DNA from 2 places in the Mesorhizobium sp. M8A.F.Ca.ET.181.01.1.1 genome. Region 1 is predicted to be linked to the other one. Evidence: predicted binding sites of a transcription regulator. Region 1 holds the regulator's gene; the other holds the start of a gene.
What was found. Region 1 encodes LexA, which represses DNA repair genes until DNA is damaged. Its sites were predicted from a motif close to TGTTCNNNNTGTGTTCNG; they were not measured.
Positions count from the first base shown of each region.

Region 2: a site for LexA is predicted at 2,352-2,369, ahead of EN824_RS31455 (metallopeptidase family protein). Genes of this name have one in related genera too.

Region 1 covers NZ_SRTV01000001.1:1,366,918-1,371,128, reverse strand. The annotation lists gene EN824_RS06700 (ABC transporter substrate-binding protein) at 1-640, opposite strand, end outside; gene EN824_RS06695 (GntR family transcriptional regulator) at 794-1,507, shown strand; gene lexA (transcriptional repressor LexA) at 1,978-2,721, shown strand; gene EN824_RS06685 (ComEC/Rec2 family competence protein) at 2,715-4,211, opposite strand, start outside.
Region 2 covers NZ_SRTV01000015.1:5,336-9,546, forward strand. The annotation lists gene EN824_RS31445 (CoA ester lyase) at 566-1,456, shown strand; gene EN824_RS31450 (DUF1737 domain-containing protein) at 1,494-1,700, shown strand; gene EN824_RS31455 (metallopeptidase family protein) at 1,793-2,215, opposite strand; gene EN824_RS36305 (hypothetical protein) at 2,393-3,436, shown strand; gene EN824_RS31465 (DUF6504 family protein) at 3,378-4,211, shown strand, end outside.

The DNA of each region.
Region 1 (4,211 bases):
CGAGCGAAGCGATACGTTGCTGGATGTCATTGACGTTGTCGATGCCGACCTCCACCACCTCGAAGCCAGCGGCGGGCGCCGCCGCCTTGATCTTTTCGACCAAGGCAACGTCATTGGCCTCGCCCGGATTGTAAGGCACGCCGAAGCGCTTGGCGTTCGGCAGCAGCTTCTTGGTGAAGGCCATCACCGCGGCGACGTCCTGCAGATCGCTGGCGCCGGTCATGCCTTCGTCACCTGAATCCCACGACGGCACCAGCTTGGCCGCCACTGGATCGGTGACCGCGGCAAAGACGATTGGAATGCCGGAACCGGCGAGCGCCTTCTTGGCGATCTGCGAGACCGGCGTGGTGATGGTGTAGATCAGCTTGGGCTGCTCCGCCTGCAGCTTGGCGATCATCTGCGGCACCAGCGATGCATCGAAATTGGTATGGCTTTCCGTATAGACGACGTCCTTGCCCTCGACGAAGCCATTGTCCGTCAGCGCCTTCTTGAAGCCGGCTATGGCGGCATTGAGCTGGGGGTGCTCGCCGAAATTGGCAATGCCGATGCGTATCTGGTCGGCGGCGGCACTGCCGGCGCTCACCATCAACGCGCTAGCCATGAACAAACCCGACAACCAAGCGGATTTCGACTTCAACATCATTTCCTCCCAGATTTGATCAGCGCCGCTTGCAGCGCGGCTACTGCAAACGATCATGGTCAGTCCGCCGGCTTGTGTCAAACATTATATATAATTCTTGCCATGCCCCTACATCATATATAATTTTCCCTGCCAGACGACGGATGGACCGCGATGCAGGATCAAACGAGCTCCACAAAGACGGAGGCAGCCTATCAGCTGTTGCGGCGCGATATCCTGACCACGCGCCTCATGCCCGGCGCCCCGCTCAAACTGAGTGCACTGCGCGGCACCTATGGAGTCGGCTGGACGCCATTGCGCGAAGCCTTGTCGCGGCTCGAGGCCGAACGCCTGGTCACCGCCATCAGCAATCGCGGTTTTACCGTGGCTCGGGTGTCGCGGGCCGAACTGGAGGACCTGGCGCGCGCCAGGATGGTGGTCGAGATCCCCCTGTTCCTCGAATCGATGGAGAAAGGCGGCAAGGAATGGGAAGATGCCGTGGTCACCGCCCACTACCGGCTCTCCCGTTGCAAAACCGCGGTCGACGATCCCTCGGATGCGGCGGTCGACAAATGGGACGAGAATCACGAGGCTTTCCATGCGGCGCTGCTGAGCGCCGCCACATGCGATTGGCTGTTGCGTTTCCGCTCGACGATCTCGGATCAATTGCGCCGGCATCATCGCTTTCTTGGTCTGGCGCCGACATTGCGGGCCGCGGCCGGCCTCAAGGATGGCTACGAAGAGGCGATGGAGGCGCTGCGCGAAGCGATTGCGATCGAACACCATACCGCGATCATGGAAGCGGCACTCGATCGTGACGTCGAGCGGGCCAAGGCGCTTATGGTGGCCCATATCGGCTACACCCTGCACGTCTATGTCCACAGCTAAGACAGCGGCCCGACCAAATACGCCGCCCGCGCCGGCAGCTTGAAAGCTGGTTCGGGATGACTCCGGCGCTTCCGCGACACCTATTCGCACGCGTTGGTCGGAGTGGGGCCGGACGCCTGGGTCCATCGCTGCCCCGAAGCTGCCAGTCGTTGGCGTTTTGGTTTCGTTTCGTTCCGCGAATAACGGACCGATAAATTATACAATCCGCCCGGGGAAAGCCTTCCGAACGGCTGACGCCAAACTCGGGAGCGGATGGGCCACAGGCCATTAACCATAACGATTTCAATGGGCCTGCCGATGGCGGAAAAGGTCGGCTTCTGCCCGCCGTAGCGGACAAAAAACATCCGCAGCCTTAACAAATTCATTAAACTTTAAACGGTTGCGGAACACAACTGGAACAGATAGTGTTTGTTCTGGGTTTGTTTTTTCGATTCTGGTTCAGACCTTCGTTCAATGCCTTGGGGGCCGCCATGCTGACACGCAAGCAACATGAACTGCTGATGTTCATCCACGAACGGCTCAAGGAAAGCGGGATACCGCCCTCCTTCGACGAGATGAAGGAAGCGCTCGATCTTGCCTCCAAATCCGGGATTCATCGCCTGATCACGGCGCTGGAGGAACGCGGCTTCATTCGCCGGCTACCCAATCGGGCGCGCGCGCTGGAGGTGCTGCGGCTGCCGGATTCGATCGCGCCCGGCCTGAACGCGGCAAAGAAATTTTCGCCCAGCGTCATCCAGGGCAGCCTTGGTCAAAACAATCTTGGCCGCCAGCTCAAGCCGGCGACGGCGCCTTCGCGTCTGCCCGCGGCCGGCAATGACGACGATGTGGTTTCAGCCGTGTCCATCCCGGTCATGGGCCGTATCGCCGCCGGTGTGCCGATCGATGCCATCCAGCATCAGACGCATTCGATCTCGGTGCCGCCGGATATGATCATGGGCGGCGAGCACTATGCGCTGGAGGTCAAGGGTGACTCGATGATCGAGGCTGGTATCTTCGACGGCGACACGGTCATCATCCGCAATGCGAACACGGCAAGTCCGGGCGAAATCATCGTGGCGCTGGTCGACGAGGAGGAAGCGACGCTGAAGCGGTTCCGCCGTAAAGGCGCCTCGATCGCGCTCGAAGCCGCCAATCCAGCCTACGAAACGCGTATTTTCGGGCCGGACAGAGTCAAGGTACAAGGCAAGCTGGTCGGGCTGATCAGGCGCTACTGAGCCGGTTTGCCATCGGACTTGTCTGGCTTTTTATAGGGCGGCAGCCCCCTCGCCTCGCGTGAGAATTTTCGCTGCTCGTGCCAGGGCCGGTATGGTCCGTCGACAGCGAATTCGATCACAGCCGGGGTTGTGGCCGACTGGGGATCGAAGAAGACGGCAGCACTTCCCTTGCGGGCGAGCTGCCGTTTCGTGACGACGACAACCAGCGGATTGTGGCAGGCGTCATAGGCGGTCGCGTCATTGACGACGATCAGGTCGGCGAAGGCGCAGGCTTTCCAGGTGTTCTTGCGATCCTCGACATAGGCGACGATCGCGCCGGAAGGGTGCCTGGCAAGGCAAAGGCCTTCGCGGCAATAGAACGGCGATCCCTGCGGCAGGTCGGTGGGAGCGGCAATATCGAATTGCCCGTCCGCCTTGTCGAACATTTCCGGTTTGACGATTGTTTCGGAGACCAGAGCGCGTTTCCAGTTGTCGGCCGCGAATTCGTTCGGACGTTCCCGGTTGACGGCCAGTTCGCCATTGCCGATCGGCAGTGCGACCAGCCGTGCGTCTTCCGAGATCAGCACGTCGGGCGTGCGTATGTCCGACACAGTCAACAGACCGGCAAGTGCGAATGGCAGTGCCGCGAGCCGCAGCCAGGTCGTCGCCATCGTCGCGATGACCAGCGCGACGGCCACCAGCAGCACGGATTGCTGCGAGATCAGACCTACCCCATCGATTGGCGAGCGCTCCGATATCCATGACGATACGGCGATCATCGCTGTCAGGCCTTTGCCCATCACGTAGAGAAACGGGCCGTCGGCGCCGAAGGGCATCGCCAGCGAACTGAGGACCGCAAAAGGCATGACGACCACCGACACGATCGGCATGACGGCCAGATTGGCGAACAGGCTGAGCGGCGATACGCGCTGGAAATGCCAGATGGCAAACAGCGCCGTCGCGCTGCCGGCAATGATGGAGGTCATGGCCAATCCACCTGTCGCCAGCAGGAATTTTCGCGTCAGGAACCCGGGTAGTGACCGCTTTGGCGACGGTGGCCTCGTCTTACCAGCGCGGTGGTCCGCCCAGCCGGCATAGGCGCCAACAAGGGCCGCGGTTGCCGCGAACGACATCTGGAAGCTCGGGCCGACGACCTCGTGCGGGGAAACCAGGATAACGGCGATCGCCGAGATGGCCAGGTTGCGCATGGTGAGCGCCGCGCGATCGAACAAGACGGCAATCAGCATCACCGCCAGCATGATGAAGCTGCGTTCGGCCGCAACGACGACACCGGAAATGACGAGATAGGCGGCGATCGAGAAAAGTGCGGCGGCGGCCGCATATTTCTTCACCGGCCGGCGCGCGGAAAAGTCTGGAAACAGCGCGAAGGCACCGCGCAACAGACCCATGATGGTGCCGGCGACCAGCGCCATATGCAGTCCCGAAATGGAAATGATGTGATAGATGCCGGTACGCCGCATCGCTTCGTTGATTTCATCGGGAATGCCGGC
Region 2 (4,211 bases), on a different contig from region 1:
GACGAAAGGGATGAGGGTTGCCGTCGCACGTGGTGGATCGGCCAGCCACCAGCCTTCGCTGCGCAGCCTGTGGGGCAGGGACCAACGGGGTTTTGCTCGCTTTTGCATGCCGCCTTGTGGCGGGCCGGCATGAAGTTGGCGGGGCAGATACGAGGAGGTTTTCGGCATGCGCGTGCAGTTTTCGTGCAGGGCTGGTGCACTGCCCGCCATTCTTTGCGGACGCGTTGGCGTACCCCAGCGAGGCTCCTTTCCTCTCCCTCCGGAGGGGGGAGAGGTGGCTCGGCGAAGCCGAGACGGAGTGGGGGAACCACCTGGCAACCGCCGCAAATGGACATAGGAAAGGGCACCGGGCGCAAGCATCGCATCGCCTTGCGCCCAAAGGTCGACCCCCACTCCGTCGAGCTTCGCTCGACACCTCTCCCCCGATCGACGGGGGAGAGGAAAGGCGCCCTTCGGCAACGGCTGCGGAGGACAGGCAAGGGACGGCGCAAGCTTTCGCGGTTGGCTCGTATCAGGTATCGGTCGGACGCTTGCCTCGCCCGACCGCAACCGGCATAGATCGGACATGGAAACCTACCGTCCGCGCCGCTCAGTGCTCTATATCCCGGCCTCCAACGACAAGGCGTTGGCCAAGATCGCGCAGCTTGCCTGCGACGCCGTCATCATCGACCTCGAGGACGCCGTCGCCCCCGCCGACAAGATCGCCGCGCGCGAGAAACTGGCCGGCATTTTCGCCAATCGCCCTGGTGCCGACCGCAATGGCCGGCGCTGCGAGATGGTGGTGCGCGTCAATGCGCTGTCCAGCGAATGGGGCGCCGACGACCTTGCCGCCGTGGCCAAGGCGGAACCGGACGGCCTCCTGCTGCCCAAGGTCGACACACCGCGCGACGTGCTCGAGGTCGGCGATGTGCTGGACGATAATTTTGCGCCCGACAGCGTGAAGCTATGGGCGATGATCGAGACGCCCAAGGCCATGCTCAACATCGGCGCCATCGCCGAGCTCGGCCGCGACCCCGCCTCGCGGCTGGATTGTTTCATTGCCGGAACGAATGACCTGATCAAGGATACCGGCGTCCTGGCGACGCCCGACCGCGCCTATCTCCTGCCATGGCTGATGCAGATGCTGCTGGCGGCGCGCGCCGGCGGCCTCGACATGCTCGATGGGGTGTTCAACGATTTTCGCGACCTGGACGCGTTCGCCCGCGAATGCACGCAGGCCGCCGCCATGGGCTTTGACGGCAAGACGCTGATCCATCCATCGCAGATCGAGGCCGCCAACCGCGCCTTTGCCCCGTCGGCGCAGGCACTGGCCGAGGCGCGCGCGGTGAAGGATGCCTTCGCGGAGGCGCAAAACAGCGGCAAGGGCGTCATCGCGCTGAACGGCAGGATGGTCGAGCGACTGCACTTGGCGCAGGCCGAAAAACTGCTGGCGAAAGCGGCCGCCATCGGGGCATGATATTCGCCGACTTGGGATACACGACAGGAATTGGACGATGAAACTCTACCGCTTTCTCACCGCCCCGGACGACGCCAGCTTCTGCCACAAGGTGACGGCGGCGCTGAACAAGGGCTGGCACCTGTTCGGCTCGCCGACCTACGCCTATGACAAGAAAGCCAAGACCATGCGCTGCGGCCAGGCCGTGGTGAAGGATGTCGACGGCCAGGAATACGGGCCGGATACCAAGCTCAGCGACTGGTAGGGGAAAGCGCCGCAGCCCTCTCTCTTCGTCATCCTAGGCGAAGCAAGGAGCGAAGCGACGGGGCGCAGACCCTAGGATGACGAAGGCACAGCCTATTCAGCCGCTTCCTCGATCTTTTCCATATCATCATCCGACAGGCCGAAATGGTGGCCGATCTCGTGGATCAGCACGTGGGTGACGATGTCGCCCAGCGATTCCTCGTTCTCGGCCCAGTAGTCGAGCATGGCGCGGCGATAGAGCGTGATGCGGTTGGGGCCTTCCCCGGTTTGCGGGTTCCAGCGTTCGGCGATGCCGCGCCCCTCGAACAGGCCGAGCAGGTCGAACGGCGTCTCCAACGACAAATCGTCCATGATCTCGTCGGTCGGGAATTCGGCGATCTGGATGACGATCTCGCCGGTCAGCTTGCGAAAATCCTCCGGCAGATGGGCGTAGGCCTCCAGGGCCAGGAACTCCAATTCTTCCATCGAGGGCGCAAGTTCGCCATGCCAGGTGCGGGTCTTGTAGATGCGGGCCATGCTTTGTCCTTTAATCCCGGCATATAGGTGTTCGCACCGGTCGAGGCAAATGACGCCTATACGCCGGCGTCGCGCCGGGAGAGGAATAAATTCCTTATGACTCTGCTTGACTCTTCCAGCGCCCTCTGGAATCAATAGGAACATAACAGGAACAATTGTGAGTGGAAGCTGACCGTCATGGCGATGACCGCCGTGGCGCGGGAGACTGTTTTTGCCCTGCGCCGCCAGATCGCGAAAATCGAGGGAACGCTGCCCGAGCGCCTGCAGGCGCCGGCGCCGGCGCCCCTTGATGCCGGCGCCAGCGCTGACCCCACGCCAGGCAGCGATCTGACGATCATCCGGCGCGGCCTTGCCGCGGCCTTGCCGGATGCCTTCCTGCCCATCGGCGTCGAGCGGCTCGATGCCGCGCTCGGCGGCGGCCTGCCGAAAGCCGCCCTGACCGAAATCCATGGCCTGGAAACCCGCGACGCGGGAGCCGTGGCCGGCTTCGCCCTGTCGCTCGTCAGCCTGATCCTCAACCAGGCGCAGGGGCTGCCCATCTTATGGATCGGGACATCGGAAATTTTCCACGAGGCCGGCTTTCCCTATGCCAGGGGGCTGCAGGCCGCCTTCGGCATCGAGCCCGGGCAATTGCTGTTTTCCGAGGCGCCCAGGCTTGTCGATGCGCTGTGGATCGCCGAGGAGGCGGCACGCATGACGGCGCTTGCCGCCGTCATTCTGGAAATCCGCGGCAATCCGCAGCGGCTGGACCTGACCGCGACACGCCGCCTGCATGCGCGGGCGCAAGGTGCCGGCCGGCCGGTGTTCCTGCTGCGGCAGGCGGCCGAGCCGGAACCGACGGCGGCGCCTATCCGCCTCATCGCCGCGTCGGCGCCGGCCGTGCCGCGCGCCACGGTCGCCGGGCCGCTCGCCGGTTCGATCGGCCACCCCGCCTTCACCATCAGCATCGGCAAGAGCCGCACGGCCTTGCCTGGACAATTCATACTGGAGTGGAACCCCGATGAACGCGTATTCGACGAAAGAAGGGGCGAGGAAGAGCGGGCAGAGAATCCTGTCCCTGTGGTTTCCCTATCTGGCGGCCGAAAGGATCCTGCGGCAGCGTCTGGGGAAATCCTGGCGTTCCCGACCCTCGGATCATCCGTCGCCATCTCACCCACCGCTCGTGATCAGCCACCGCCAGGGCAACGCGCAGCGCATCTCAGCCCTCGACGAGCGGGCTGAGGCGCTGCACCTGAAGCGCGACATGGGGATTGCCGATGCGCGCGCCATGCATCCGTCGATCGACATCGTCGAAGCCGATCCGGAGGCCGACCGGCGCCTGCTCGAGGGCCTTGCCGACTGGTGCGACCGCTACACGCCGCTGGTGGCGCTGGACAGCATCGACGGCCTGTTCCTCGACGTCACCGGCTGCACCCATCTGTTCGGCGGCGAACGCGCCATGCTCGACGAAATCCTGTCGCGCTTCTTGCATCAGGGTTTCGACGTCCGCCCCGGGCTTGCCGGCACGCCCGGGGCGGCCTGGGCGGCGGCACGCTTTTGCGGCGACCGCATCGTTCTATCGGGCGAGGAGGAAGCCTTGCTTGCTCCCTTGCCGCTGGCCGCCCTTCGCATAGCGCCGGAAACCCGTGCCAGCCTGGAAAGCGTCGGGCTGCGCACGGCGGGCGCCGTCATGGCCGCGCCGCGCGCGCCGCTTGCCCGCCGCTTCGGCGCCTTGCTGCTCCAGCGCCTCGACCAGGCGCTTGGCCGTCTCGACGAAGCGATCTCGCCGCGCCTTCCCGTCGCGCCGCTTTCAGTCGAACGCCATCTCGCCGAACCCGTCACGCTGACGGAGGAGATAGAGCGGCTGGTGGGCATGCTGGCGACGACCTTGAAGACCGACCTCGAACGCCGCGGCGAAGGCGCCCGGACGCTGGCGCTGCTGCTCTTTCGCGTCGACGGCGCCGTCAGCCGCATCGCGCTCGGCACCTCGCGGCCGATGCGCGAACCCTTGCTGATC